Regions from separate parts of the Streptomyces kanasensis genome, predicted to be linked through region 2. Evidence: riboswitches for the same ligand, from Rfam matches in the RefSeq annotation. Region 2 holds a riboswitch; each other region holds the start of a gene.

Region 1 (3,352 bases), on a different contig from region 2:
TCGTCGAGGACTCGGTGGTGCACGAGGTGGACGTGACCCGCTGGCTGCTGGGTCAGGAGGTCGCGGCGGTCACGGTGCTGCGCCCGAGGGCGTCGGGCAACGCCCCGGAGGGGCTCGCCGACCCGCAGTTCGTGGTGCTCGAGACGGACGGCGGCGCCCTGGCCGACGTGGAGGTCTACCTCAACTGCCGCTTCGGCTACCAGGTGCAGGCCGAGGCGGTGTGCGAGAGCGGCACGGCGCGGATCGGCGACGCGCACGGCATGCTCCTCACCACGGCGGGCCGCTGGGGCGGCCGGGTCGCGGCGGGGTTCGAGGAGCGGTTCGAGGACGCGTACGACCGCCAGGTGCGGGCCTGGGTGGACGCCACGCGGCGCGGTGAGGTCACCGGGCCGAGCTGCTGGGACGGGGGTACGCGGCGGCGGCCGTGTGCGAGGCGGGGGTGCGCGCGCAGGCCGGCGGGGGACGCGTGGAGGTGGCGCTCGCCGAACGCCCGGCCCTCTACGCCTGACGGGCAGCGGCGCCGGTGCGCTCCCGCCGGCGCGGCTGCCGGGGCGGGCACCGCGCCGCCGGACGGAGCAATGGGCGTGCGGCCGGGGCGGTGGCGCGCACAGTGGCCGGGACACCGTCTCCTCGAAGGGGGTCCCCATGCCTGGACGCATCCTGCTCGCCGCGCCGGCCCTGGCGTGCGCGCTCGCGGTGACCGCGGGTGCCGCCACGGCCGCCGTCGCGGCCGTCACCGACGCGGACGGCCGCGGCACGGGCGGGCGCGGCACGATCAGCGCCCACCCGGGCCCCCGCGGTACGGAGGTTCTCGGTACGAACCTCCCCGGTACGAACCTCCCCGGTACGGACGTCCCCGGTACGGACCTCCCGGGTACGGGTCTCCCCGGCCCGGACGGCACGGGTGCGGACGCCCCGGGCGCGGGCGGTCTCCTGTTCGGCGTGGGCAACGTCGTGCAGCGGCCGGAGCACCGGCCGGTGAACGACTGCGGCAACCAGGACGGCGGGGGCTGGTCCGCGGACGCTTCCGGCCTCACCGCGCCGCCGGATCCGGGGCAGGGCTCGGGGACCTGCCCCGGAGGGACGGTCAGTACGGCCCGTTGACGTTGTCGATGGAGCCGTACCGGTCGGCCGCGTAGTTGCACGCGGCGGTGATGTTGGCGACCGGGTGGTACGGGTCCAGCGGCGTGCCGGGCACGTGGTACGCGGTGAAGGTCGGGTCGATGACCTGGAGGAGGCCCTTGGAAGGCGTTCCGGCGGCCGCGTTGGAGTCCCAGTTGTTGATCGCGAGCGGATTTCCCGAGGATTCACGCATGATGTTCCGGTGAATTCCCTCGTAAGTGCCGGGAATTCCGTGCCGCGCCAGGACGTCCAGGGATTCCCTGATCCAGCCGTCGAGGTCGTCGGTGTACGTCTTCGCCTGCACGGGGGCCACGGCCGGGCGGGCCTGGGAGCGGTCGGCGCGGGCCGGCGCGGGGCGCTCGGCGGCCTTCGCGCCGAGCGTGAGCTTCATGCCGGGCCGGATGTGTGACGGGTCGTCACCGATGACCGGACGGTTGTCCTGGAACAGCTTCTTCCACCCGCCGGTGACCGCGTGGTCGGCGGCGATGCGGAAGAGGGTGTCGCCCGCGGCCACGGAGTACGTCGTGGGCTTGGCGGCGGTCACGGCGGCGGTCGGCGCGGCCGTGACCTGCGCCGGGGCGGCCAGCTGCGTCGTGGCGGGCGCCGCCGAAGCGGTCGTGGCGCCGACCAGGGGCAGGGCGAGAGCGGCTCCACCGGTGCTCGCGACGGCGAGGGTACGGGCGAGGCGGTTGTTCCTGGGACGGCGGTGCTTACCCTGTGCGGGCATGGGGGCGTTCCTCTCCGGCGCCTGCGAGGTGAGCTGTCGGGTTCGGACGGGAGATGTCCGGCGGTGGCCGCGGCCACCACTCCACCCCGAGCCGCTCCGGGAACCGGACCGGCGACTTACCTGGTTCCCCCGCTCCTGCCGTGCGTGAGTGGGTGCGGAGTCCGGAAGGCGGCAGGATTCGGCGTTCCCTCCGGAATGCGGTGACCGTAGACGACGGCGGTCGACGGGAACAAGGCCCGGAATTCCCACAGGTGATCAATTCCCAAGACCATTCCGCGTGAATTCCTTGACACCACAGGCCGTCCGGGAATGACGGGCGGTTCCCCGCGTGACCGACGTCACGGGACGCGCCGGCCGCGACCGGGCGACGCAATGCGCCCTCTACGGTGGCCAATTACCACTCACAACCCCAAAACACCCCAAGGGCCACTGACGGCGACGAACCGGACATGACCGCGCGTCGGAGCCGTTCGGGTGAGCGCGCCGCCCGGACGGGTCCGGGGACGCGCCGAGCGGTTGCGTCACCTCGACGAGCATTCAGGGTTAAATCGATCGGAAACGGCCAACAAAGGGATGGATAGTGCAAAAGACGGCATTTCTCATGGCTCACCGTCGGGTGTGGGCGACCTCGGCGGTGCTTCTGGGCCTCACCACGCTGGCGGCCACGACCACTCCCTCCGCGGCGGTGCCGGAATCCACCCGCGCCGCCGCGCCCGGATCGGCCCGCTCCGTCGTCGTCGACTGGGCGCGCACCACCGCGGAGACCGTCGACCAGAAGGGGAGCGCGTCCGAGGAGGTGCTCTGGCACGCCCTCGTCTCGGTCGCCGTCTACAACGCGGTCGTCGGCGTCGAGGGGCGCTACGAGCCCTACCGGTGGCGGGAGCGGGCACCCCGCCCCGCTTCGGCCGTCGCCGCGGCGGCGACCGCCGCCCACGACATCCTGCGTCACGCCTTCCCCCAGGCGGCGGGCAAGCTGGCGAAGGCCCACACCGCCTCCCTGGCGAAGGTGCCCGACGGGCCCGCGGAGGACGCGGGGGTGGCCTTCGGCCACCGGGCCGCCCGGCACGTCATCGACCTTCGCGCCGGTGACGGCTTCGGCACCAAGGTCGACTTCCCGCACGCGCCCGGCACCGGCGTCTGGCGCCCCACCCCGCCCGCGCACGAGCCCTTCGCCAGCGCGTGGCTGGGCCGGCTCCGCCCGCTGCTCATGGACCGGCCCGAGCAGTTCCGCCCGGGACCGCCTCCCGCGCTGACCTCCGCCCGCTACGCCGCCGAGCTCGAGGAGGTGAAGACCTTCGGCTCCAAGACCGGTTCACGGCGCACCCCGGCGCAGACCTCCACCGCGCTGTTCTTCACCAAGCTCGACCTCCAGGGGGCCCTGGCCGACCGGGCCGCCCGCCGGCGCCTCGACCTGGTGGACACCGCCCGCCTGTACGCCGCGGTCAACACCGTGCAGGCCGACACCGTCATCGCCGCCTGGGACGCGAAGCTCCGCTACGGCTC
Region 2 (3,352 bases):
GAGCCGACCCGGTGCCCCGCGGCGACGGCCGTCCCGAGCGGGGTGGGGTCGCGTCCGGTCGGGTCGCGTCCGGTCGGGCCGAGTCCGGAGGGGTGCTCCGGCGGATCGTGCGGGGGCTTCCCGGGCTGCTGCTCGTCGGGGGTGTGGCGTACGACATCGCGACCCCGCCGCCCTTCACGGGCGTCCCCTTCTTCGTCGCCGCGCCGCTCATCGCCGCGCCCCTCTACACTCGGCGCGCAACCCTCGTCGTCGCGCTGTGCGCCGTCCTGGCGGTGATCGCGCCGCATGTGGTCGAGAAGCCCCTCGCCCGGGTCCCCACGCTGACCGAGCTGCTGACCGTGGTCACCGTCGGCGGGCTCGCCCTGCTCATCAACCGGCTCGTCCGGCGCAGCGGCGAGCGGCTCGCCTCGGCGCGGGTGATCGCGGAGACGGCGCAGCGGGCGGTGCTGCCGGTGCCCGCCGAACGCATCGGCGGGCTGCGGGTGGCCGCGCGCTACGAGGCCGCGCAGGCCGACGCGTCCATCGGCGGGGACCTGTTCGCCGTGCAGGACACCCCGTACGGGGTCCGGCTCGTCGTGGGGGACGTGCGGGGCAAGGGCCTGGGCGCGGTGGAGGCCGTGGCGATCGTCATCGGGGCGTTCCGTGAGGCCGCCGAGCAGGAGAGCTCGCTGGAGGCGGTGGCGCAGCGGCTGGAGCGGGCGCTCGCCCGGGAGGGGACCCGGCGGGACGGCCTGGACGCGGTGGAGGGGTTCACGACGGCGGTGCTCGCCGAGGTCCCGCGCGGCGACGGGACGGTACGGGTGGTGAACCGGGGCCACCCCGAACCGCTGCTGCTGGGGGCGGACGGCCGGGTGGCCGTACTGGAGCCGCCGGAGCCGGCGCTGCCGCTGGGCATGGGGGAGCTGGGCGCCTGGCCGGACCGGGCGTACACGGCGCCCTTCCCGCCGGGGGCGACGCTGCTCCTCTACACGGACGGCCTCACCGAGGCACGGGACGCGGCGGGCGTCTTCTACGACCCGGCCGCGTGGCTGGCGGGGCGGACCTGCCAGGTGCCGGGGGAGCTGCTGGACGGGCTGGTCGACGACGTGCGGCGGTACACGGGCGGCGGGGCGGACGACGACATGGCGCTGCTCGCGGTCACCCGCCCCGGCGGGCACGCTCCGTGAGGACGGGAAAGCTCTCGGCAATAGCATGTGACACACCGTCAGAAAATTGTGGTCGGTCGGCGGCCCTCTGACCCCGTGACGCGGCGTCAATTCGCCGGGGAATGTCTGTTTATAGGGGACTTGGTCCATGTCGCCGGCCTTCACGAATACCCGGCAACAGCTTGGAATACGACCCGTGCGTCTATTAACGTTCGATAACGCAGCGCGGTCGTACCAGCCGTCGCAGAGGCGGCACCGTGCGCATGCGCCGAATCCCGCGAGGGAACCGGGGACCCACCACACCTGGGGTGAATCGGGCTGCATTCCGGCCCGTAGGAGACCTTCCTGCTCCGAACCCGTCAGCTAACCCGGTAGGCGAGAAGGAAGGAAAGGAGAGCGCCCCCGTGGCGTCCAACAGGCCTGCCCCCGAAGCCCCCTTCGGCGCGTACGACACCACCGGCCAGCCGGTCGGCCAGGGCTTCGCCGGCACCGCCGCCCCCGCGGCCGACGTCGCGTGGAACCCCACCGAGGACTCCGTCCGCCCGGTCCGCGGCCGCCACCGCGTCGTCAAGCAGCGCGGCGGCCTCGCCCGCAGCTCCACCGTTCTCGGCGTCGGCGTCATCGCCGCCGTCGGCGCGGGCGGCATGGCCACCGCTCAGGACAAGCCCCGGGTCGCCATATCCCTCCCGGACGTCGACCTTCCGGACGCCTCCTCGCTGCCCGGCGTCGGCGCCCTGATCGCCGACGACACCACGGACGCCGGCGCCACCGCCGAGGCCGCCGCCGACACGCAGGACGTCGCCGCCGCCGACCTCGCGCCGCTCGCCACGCTGTCGTCGGCCGCGCCCGGTGGCCAGGAGGCGCAGGGCGCTTCCGACGCGGGCGAGGCCCTGCGCGCCCGGATCCTCCAGCAGGCCGAGCAGCAGCAGGCGGCCGCCGACGCCGAATCCCGGGCCGCCGCGGAGAAGGCGGCGGCCGAGAAGGCCGCCGCCGAGGCCACCGCCCAGCAGGCCACCGCCCAGGCAGAGGCGAAGGCCGAGCAGGAGAAGCGCGAGCGCGCCGAGGCCGCGGCCGCCGCCAAGGCGGAGGCCGAGCGCCTGGCCAAGCTCGCCGCGAGCTACGCCCTGCCGACCTCCTCGTACACGATCACCTCCACGTACGGCCAGGCCGGCTCCATGTGGTCCTCCGGCTACCACACGGGCCTCGACCTCGCCGCCCCCACGGGCACCCCGGCCAACGCCGTCCACAGCGGCACCGTGAAGTCGGCAGGCTGGTCCGGCGCGTACGGCTACCGGGTCGTCCTGGAGCTCGCGGACGGCACGGAGGTCTGGTACTGCCACCTCTCCTCGATGACCGTCAGCGCCGGGCAGAGCGTCGGCACCGGCGAGACCATCGGCCGCGTCGGTGCCACGGGCAACGTCACCGGGCCGCACCTGCACCTGGAGGTCCACACGCCCTCCGGCGGCGGCATCGACCCGCTGGCCTGGCTCCGCGGCAAGGGCCTCACCGTCTGACCCCGTCCCCGCCGACGCGGCGGCCCGCCGGATGCGGCGTCCCGCCCGACGGCACGGCGGTACGGGCGGGCCGACGCGGCGTACCGACCGACGGTACGGCGGTACGGGCGGGCCGACGCGGCGTACCGACCGACGGTACGGCGGTACGGCGTGCGCACCGCCCGCCTGACGTCCTCCGGCGGTCCATCGATCCCGGCAGCCTTGGCGGCACACCCCCCGACGCCAGGGCTGCCGGTCCTCCCCGCCCGTCCGTCCCGGCCCGGCCCCGTCACGCCGGCCCGTCCGGGCCCGAGCCCGTCCGTCCGGCTCGCCCCGCCCCGTCCGGCCCGGCCCCGTCACGCCAGGCCCCGCCGGGCTCGGCCCCGTCATGCCAGGCCGTCCGGGCCCGACCCCGTCCGGGCGGCTCGCCCCGCCCGTGCTCAGTACCGGTACGGGTTGTACCCCGCGTAGTCGCGGTGCGGCGGCGGCGTCCACACGCGGCCGGTCGCGCGGGCCGCGAACGTCAGCGCCGGGCCGGCCGTCGCCTTCCGCTGCCACATGTGGTGCAGCAGCTCCTGCTCCCGCGCGGTGAAGTCCCGGTCCGCCGCGCCCCGCCGCGCCCGGTGGCGCAGGAACGCCAGCGTCGTCGCGAACGCCTCGTACTCGCCCACCGACCGGGCCGCCGCCGGGCCGAACGCGCGTGCCGCGTAGTCC
Region 3 (3,352 bases), on a different contig from region 2:
CCGGGACCCCGAGCGGTTCGACCGGCCGGACACCCTGGACCTCGCGCGGAGCGACAACCAGCACCTCGGCTACGGGCACGGCATCCACTACTGCCTGGGCGCGCCGCTCGCCCGGCTGGAGGGGCAGACGGCGCTCGCCACGCTGCTGACGCGCCTGCCCGACCTGCGCCTCGCCGTCCCCCCGGAGGAGTTGCGCTGGCGCGGCGGACTCATCATGCGGGGACTGCGCACGCTGCCGGTGGAGTTCACCCCCGAAGCAAGCTGACACTCCGTCATGACTGTGATCTTCGCGTAATCTCCCCTGCATCGACTTGTGACTGGCGTTCGAATGCCGCTACGTTCACCGTCACCTCAGCAGTCACGCGAAAGGTTGAACGCATGCGCTCCGGGAACGGACGACACCGTCGACCCCGTCAGGCCCCCGCCCTCGTCGTCGCCGCGGGGGTGACCGGATCCGCGATCGCCCTGCCGTTGCTCGGCGCGGGCACCGCGTCCGCGGCCGACGCCGAGACCTGGAACCGGGTCGCCGAGTGCGAGACCGGCGGCATGTGGAGCGCCGACCTCGGCAACGGCTACTACGGCGGCCTCCAGTTCTCCCAGGAGACCTGGCAGGCGTACGGCGGCACGGCCTACGCGCCCCGCGCCGACCTCGCCAGCCGCGCCCAGCAGATCGCCGTCGCGGAGAAGGTCTTCGCCGCGCAGGGCGCCGCCGCCTGGCAGACCTGTGCCCCCATCGCCGGCCTGACCGTCGGCGGCGGCTCCACCACGGAGACCGACCCCGGCACCTCGCCCGCCCCGTCGGCGAGCGCCGAGGAGCCCGAGGCGTCCGCCGAGCCCGCCCCCGACGCCGGCACGCCCTCCACGGCGGACCGGCCCGCGACCGGCACCGAGGCCGCCACCGGCTCCGGCGCGCCCGGCTCGGGTGAGACCGGCTCCGGTGAGACCGGCGCCCCCGCGGGTTCCGGCGCCACCGCGTCGCCGACCGCGCCGGCGGCGACGCCGACCGCCCCGGGCGGGTCCACCGCCGAGCCGTCCCCGACGGCCCCCGGCGAGGCCCCCGTCGACGGCGGGGTCCCGACCCCCGCGTCCGGCACCGGCAAGCACCGCGGCGAGCCGGCCAAGGAGGAGGGCGCGGCCGGTCCGACGGCCCCGGTCCCCGGTGACGGCTCCGTCGACGCCGGCGCCGCGGTCGAAGGGCGCGGAACGGGTACGCCCACCTCGCGGGGTGACGCCACGGCACGTACCGCCGACGGTCTCGCGGCCGACGGCACGTACACGGTCCGGCCCGGCGACAACCTCTGGGCCATCGCGGACGCGCACGAGGTGCCCGGCGGCTGGACGGCCCTCTACGACGCCAACCGCGAGGCCGTCGGCACCGACCCGGACCTCATCGTCCCTGGCCAGAGCCTCGATCTCGCCCCGTCCGAGGGGTAGTTACGGGCTGAATGTCCGTTTCTCGGAAGTGAGACAAGAGTCTCTTCACCCCAACTGGTGCGTCGCCGCCGCCCGGTCCGTCCGTTTCGGCCCCTACCTGCGCAAACACCCGTAAGGGACAGGCAAGTAGGGGCAGATTGACCCGGATGTCCCCCTTTGAACTTCGGGGCGGTCTGTGATTACCGTCGAGACCAGCTCGCCACCGCGGGCCCCGTCCGACCGGTAACGCCGAATCCTGCCGCCGGCGACGGGAACAGTCGACGCTTCCAGCGCCGTGGGCAGGAGCGGGGGACCCAAGGTAAGCGCCGGGGCCGGGCCGTCCGAGGACGGCCGGGACCGGCTAGGGGTGAAGCCGTGCGCCACCCAGCGCACGGCCGGGCACTCACCAGGCCCGAACCCGACAGCTCACCTCGTAGGCGTCGGTGAGGAGACACAACCATGCTTTCTTCCGGCAAGCGCAAGCACCGCCGCCCGTCCAAGGCCGTCCGTTTCGCCGCCTTCGCCGGCATCACGGGTGCCGCCGTCGCCGCCCCGCTGCTCGGCGCCACGACCGCGAACGCCGCCACCGCCGCCGAGTGGGACCGCGTCGCGCAGTGCGAGTCCGGCGGCGACTGGTCGATCAACACCGGCAACGGCTACTACGGCGGCCTGCAGTTCTCCGCCTCCACCTGGGCGGCCTACGGCGGCACCGCGTACGCCCAGACCGCCGACAAGGCCTCCAAGTCGCAGCAGATAGCCGTGGCCGAGAAGGTCCTCGCCGGCCAGGGCAAGGGCGCGTGGCCGAGCTGCGGCGTCGGCCTGTCCGGTGCCGCGTACGACGGCGCCGCCGCCGAGCGCACCGCCGAGGAGCCCACCACGCGCAGCGAGCAGCGCACCGCGCCGAAGGCCGCGACGCCCAAGGCCGCCCCGAAGTCCTCCGGCACCGTCACCACCCCGACCGGTGCGAAGGTCGAGAAGGGCGACGGCGAGTACCGCGTCAAGGCCGGCGACACGCTCGGCTCCATCGCCACGGCCGAGAAGGTCACGGGCGGCTGGAAGAAGCTGTTCGACCTGAACCGGGACATCGTCTCCGACGCCGACCTGATCTACCCGGGCCAGCAGCTCCACCTGAGCTGACCCCCTCCCGCGGCGACCGGCCCCGGCCCGACGCGCCCTCCACCCGGGGGTGGGTCGGACCGGGGCCCTCCGTCGTCACGACTCCCGTACGAAACGGGGCGAACCGGGCCAGGACGGATGAGTGTCGACCCGCTCAGCGTGATTACTCATCAGTAGGGACGCTGTCAGTTCGTCCCGACTCATGGGTGGTTGTGCCCTTTTTCGTCCCAGGAGGCGGGCGGTCGCGGGCACCGGCCCCGGAGCCGGTTAGGCTCTTGCCGCAAGGGTGAAGCCCCTGCACTCCACGCGTCACATCCCAGAAGGAGATGCTCGTGCCGTCCATCGACGTCGTCGTAGCCCGGGAAATCCTGGACTCCCGAGGCAACCCCACGGTCGAGGTCGAGGTCGGCCTCGACGACGGCAGCACCGGCCGTGCTGCCGTCCCCTCCGGTGCCTCCACCGGTGCGTTCGAGGCCCTCGAGCTCCGCGACGGTGACAAGGACCGCTACCTCGGCAAGGGTGTCGAGAAGGCGGTGCTCGCCGTCATCGAGCAGATCGGACCGGAGCTCGTCGGCTACGACGCCACCGAGCAGCGCCTCATCGACCAGGCGATGTTCGACCTGGACGCCACCCCGGACAAGTCCTCCCTCGGCGCCAACGCCATCCTCGGCGTCTCCCTCGCCGTGGCGCACGCCGCCTCCGAGGCCTCCGACCTCCCGCTCTTCCGCTACCTGGGCGGCCCGAACGCGCACCTGCTGCCGGTGCCGATGATGAACATCCTGAACGGCGGCTCGCACGCCGACTCCAACGTGGACATCCAGGA
Region 4 (3,352 bases), on a different contig from region 2:
TGGACCGTCTGGCGAAGCTGGTCGCCGAGGGCCTGGAGGAGCTGCCCGAGACCGTCTGACGGTCCCCCGGCAGCACGACGGAGCCGCACCCCCTGGCCGGGGGTGCGGCTCTTGTCGTTGCCGGAGTGGGCGCGCGGGCGGGGAATTCCGGGCGCGAGGGATTACCGGGGGGACGGGCGCTTTCCCCGGACGAATTCCCGACCGTCGGCGCATTACGACATGCCGGTGTCGCCTCGTCGCCGCGCGTCCCCGCCACCATTTCCCGCACCGCGTTCCACGCCGCCCCCTTTTCCGGGCGCCCGCCTCGGGCGGAAAGGACTCGGGGCGCGCCCGCCTTTTTGTATACGAGGCCGCTGTTAATGCCGTGCGCCGGCGGTGTTTACGGGAGGTTGCGAACCCCTCACACCGTTCGCGCGGCGCAGCCGGTGGGAGCCGCGCCAGCGTTCGGCGTGCTGCGCGGTGAGCGCCCGGGCGCGCTCCGCGTCGCCGCGGGCGACGGCGTCGACGATGGCGCCGTGCTCGGCCCAGGCGTCCGTCGGGTGGGCGGGCTCGTCGACCACGTACATCCAGGCGATCTTGTGGCGCAGCTGGGTGAGCAACGAGGAGAGGCCGGGGCTCGCCGACGCCTGGGCGAGCGTCTCGTGGAACCAGCCCCCGAGCGCGCGCAGGTCCTCACCTGGGCCGCGGCGGGCCCCCTCCTGGCCGAGCCGGACGAGGCCGCGCAGCACCTTCAGGTGGGCGTCGGTGCGCCGCTGGGCGGCGCGGGCGGCGCCGAGCGGCTCCAGCAGCGCGCGCATCTCCAGGAGGTCGGCGGCCTCCTGCTCGGAGGGCTCGGCGACGCAGGCGCCGACGTGGCGGCGGGAGGTGACGAAGCCCTCGGACTCCAGGGTGCGCAACGCCTCGCGGACCGGTACGCGGGAGACGCCGTAGCGACGGGCGAGCTGCTCCTCCGTCAGACGGCTGCCGCGCGGCAGCGCCCCGGAGACGATGTCCGCCCGGATCGCCGTGCACACCGAATGCGCGGGAATGCGCATACCGAACCTCCGAACCGCTCCGCCCACCGTTTAATCCGCGCGACACCCAGGAGTTCGACGCTGTTGCGGTGACTCTATGGCAACCACACCGATTTTCCGATGCCGGGCCTGAATTCGTGGTGCTTTTTTGGACGTGCGCGGGCGCGCGGGAGGGGGTGTCCCGCCGACCTGATCGGCGGGACACCCCCTGGGGGCCGGAACGGCGCGGAGGCCCCGGCTCGTCGGCGAGCGGGGGCCTCCGTGAGCGGGTGGCGGGTCAGACGTTGACGCCGCGGGCCCGGAGGTAGGACACCGGGTCGATGTCGGAGCCGTACTCGGCGCTCGTGCGGGCCTCGAAGTGGAGGTGCGGGCCCGAGGAGTTGCCGGTGGAGCCGGAGACGCCGATCTGCTGGCCCGGCGCGACGCTCTGGCCGACGGAGACGCCGACCGAGGCGAGGTGGCCGTACTGGGTGTAGGTGCCGTCGTTCATGCGGATGACGACGTTGTTGCCGTAGGCGCCGCCCCAGCCGGCCTCGACGACGGTGCCGAGCCCCACGGAGACCACGGTGGAGCCGTAGGGGGCGTGGAAGTCGACACCGGAGTGGCTGCCGGAGGACCACATCGCGCCGGCCGACTGGTAGGCGGTGGAGACGTACGAGCCGGCGACGGGCAGCGTGAAGCTGTTCAGACGCTTGCGCTCCGCCTCGCGGTCGGCGCGCTCCTGCGCCTCGCGGGCGGCCTCGGCGCGGGCCTCGGCCTTGCGGGCCGCCTCGGCGCGGGCCTCGGCGTTGCGCTTGGCGGCCATCTCGGCCTCCGCCTGGCGCTCGGCGACCTCGGCGGCCAGCTCCTGCGCCGACGCCTGGTCCGCGACCTCGTCGGCCAGTTCGTAGTCGGCGATGGCGGTGGTGAGCCCGGTGTCCTCCGGGGCCGCGGTCCGGTCGGCCTCGGCGGCGAAGGCCGGGGACGCGAGGGTTCCGATGACGCCGGAGGTGGCGAGTGCGGCGACGCCGGCGGCGTGGGCGCTCTTGCGGCTCAGACGGCTGGGGGCGCGGTGCTTCCCGGTGGCACGGGTGAACGCCATGAAGTGGACGTGTCCTTTCCTTCCCTCTCGCCTACCGGGTTAGCTGACGGGTTCGGAGCAGGAAGGTCTCCTACGGGCCCCTCCGCACGGTGGCGAAGGCGTCCGATTCACCCCAGGGGACGGTGGGTCCCCGGCTCCCCAGGCTCGCGCCTGACGGGGATTCGGCGATCGCTGCCCGATGCCGCGGGTGCGGCGGATCATGCGGGCGGACAGCGACTAAGACGCTAAGCGGCTGATCTTTCAATAACCAAACGGACGCGGTTTTTTGTAGCGCACGCCACAGTGCAGACACCCCGCCTTGCCCACAAAACGGACACCCGGCCGGCAAGGGGAGAGCCCCGGCGTCCCTCGGGACGCCGGGGCTCCGTGTGCCCCTCCCGGTGCCGGGACGACGGGAACACGAGGTTCCGCGCGCGGCTCCGGACCCGGTGTCAATCAGCCCGCCACGACGGTGACTTCACCGATGCCGAGCGCCTCCACCGGCGCCTTGATCTGCGCGGCGTCACCCACGAGGACGGTGACGAGGCGGTCCTGCGGGAAGGCGCTCACGACCGCGGCCGTGGCCTCCACCGTGCCCGTCGCGTCCAGGCGCTGGTACAGCCGGGCCTGGAAGTCGTCCGGCAGGTGCTGCTCGACCTGGTCGGCGAGCGTGGCCGCGACGGACGCCGCCGTCTCGTACTTGAGCGGCGCCACGCCCACCAGGTTGTGCACGGCGGCGTCACGCTCCGCGTCGGTCAGCCCCTCGGCCGCGAGGGTCCGCAGCACCTTCCACAGGTCCTCCAGGGCGGGGCCGGTGTTGGGGGTGTCCACCGAGCCGCTGATGGCGAGCATCGCCGCGCCCGAACCGTCCGGCAGCGACCGCAGGACCTGACCGAAGGCCCGCACGCCGTAGGTGTAGCCCTTCTCCTCGCGCAGGACGCGGTCCAGGCGCGAGGTGAGGGTGCCGCCCAGGCAGTACGTGCCGACGATCTGGGCCGGCCACACGCTGTCGTGCCGGTCGGGGCCGACGCGGCCGATGAGCAGCTGCGTCTGCACGGCTCCCGGCCGGTCCACGATGACGACGCGACCGGTGTCGTCGGCGGTGACGGCCGACGCGGCGCGCTCCCGGGGCGCGTCGCCCGTCCACGCGCCGAGCGTGTCGCCGAGGACGGCGTCCAGGTCGATCCCGGTCAGGTCGCCGACGACGACCGCCGTCGCCGACGCGGGACGGACATGGGCCTCGTAGAAGGCGCGCACGGCCGCGGCGTCGATCCGGGCG

The links. Region 2 has a riboswitch for cyclic di-AMP ahead of ACF053_RS11630 (M23 family metallopeptidase). Riboswitches for the same ligand answer to the same signal wherever they lie in the genome.
Region 1: linked by a shared signal. The riboswitch ahead of ACF053_RS22695 (transglycosylase SLT domain-containing protein) and the one ahead of ACF053_RS11630 (M23 family metallopeptidase) in region 2 are both predicted to bind cyclic di-AMP.
Region 3: linked by a shared signal. The riboswitch ahead of ACF053_RS16145 (transglycosylase family protein) and the one ahead of ACF053_RS11630 (M23 family metallopeptidase) in region 2 are both predicted to bind cyclic di-AMP.
Region 4: linked by a shared signal. The riboswitch ahead of ACF053_RS21400 (M23 family metallopeptidase) and the one ahead of ACF053_RS11630 (M23 family metallopeptidase) in region 2 are both predicted to bind cyclic di-AMP.

What each region holds. Positions count from the first base shown of each region.
Region 1 covers NZ_JBIBSF010000009.1:214,831-218,182, forward strand. The annotation lists partial or broken gene ACF053_RS22685 (Gfo/Idh/MocA family protein) at 1-508, shown strand, start outside; gene ACF053_RS22690 (hypothetical protein) at 646-1,104, shown strand; gene ACF053_RS22695 (transglycosylase SLT domain-containing protein) at 1,088-1,849, opposite strand; cyclic di-AMP (ydaO/yuaA leader) riboswitch at 1,855-2,010, opposite strand; gene ACF053_RS22700 (vanadium-dependent haloperoxidase) at 2,451-3,352, shown strand, end outside.
Region 2 covers NZ_JBIBSF010000003.1:612,791-616,142, forward strand. The annotation lists gene ACF053_RS11625 (PP2C family protein-serine/threonine phosphatase) at 1-1,166, shown strand, start outside; cyclic di-AMP (ydaO/yuaA leader) riboswitch at 1,402-1,538, shown strand; gene ACF053_RS11630 (M23 family metallopeptidase) at 1,550-2,659, shown strand; gene ACF053_RS11635 (PrsW family intramembrane metalloprotease) at 3,079-3,352, opposite strand, start outside.
Region 3 covers NZ_JBIBSF010000005.1:485,752-489,103, forward strand. The annotation lists gene ACF053_RS16135 (cytochrome P450 family protein) at 1-265, shown strand, start outside; gene ACF053_RS16140 (transglycosylase family protein) at 379-1,434, shown strand; cyclic di-AMP (ydaO/yuaA leader) riboswitch at 1,695-1,868, shown strand; gene ACF053_RS16145 (transglycosylase family protein) at 1,873-2,550, shown strand; gene eno (phosphopyruvate hydratase) at 2,862-3,352, shown strand, end outside.
Region 4 covers NZ_JBIBSF010000008.1:316,329-319,680, forward strand. The annotation lists gene ACF053_RS21390 (HPr family phosphocarrier protein) at 1-59, shown strand, start outside; gene ACF053_RS21395 (GntR family transcriptional regulator) at 357-1,034, opposite strand; gene ACF053_RS21400 (M23 family metallopeptidase) at 1,291-2,094, opposite strand; cyclic di-AMP (ydaO/yuaA leader) riboswitch at 2,108-2,271, opposite strand; gene ACF053_RS21405 (M16 family metallopeptidase) at 2,530-3,352, opposite strand, start outside.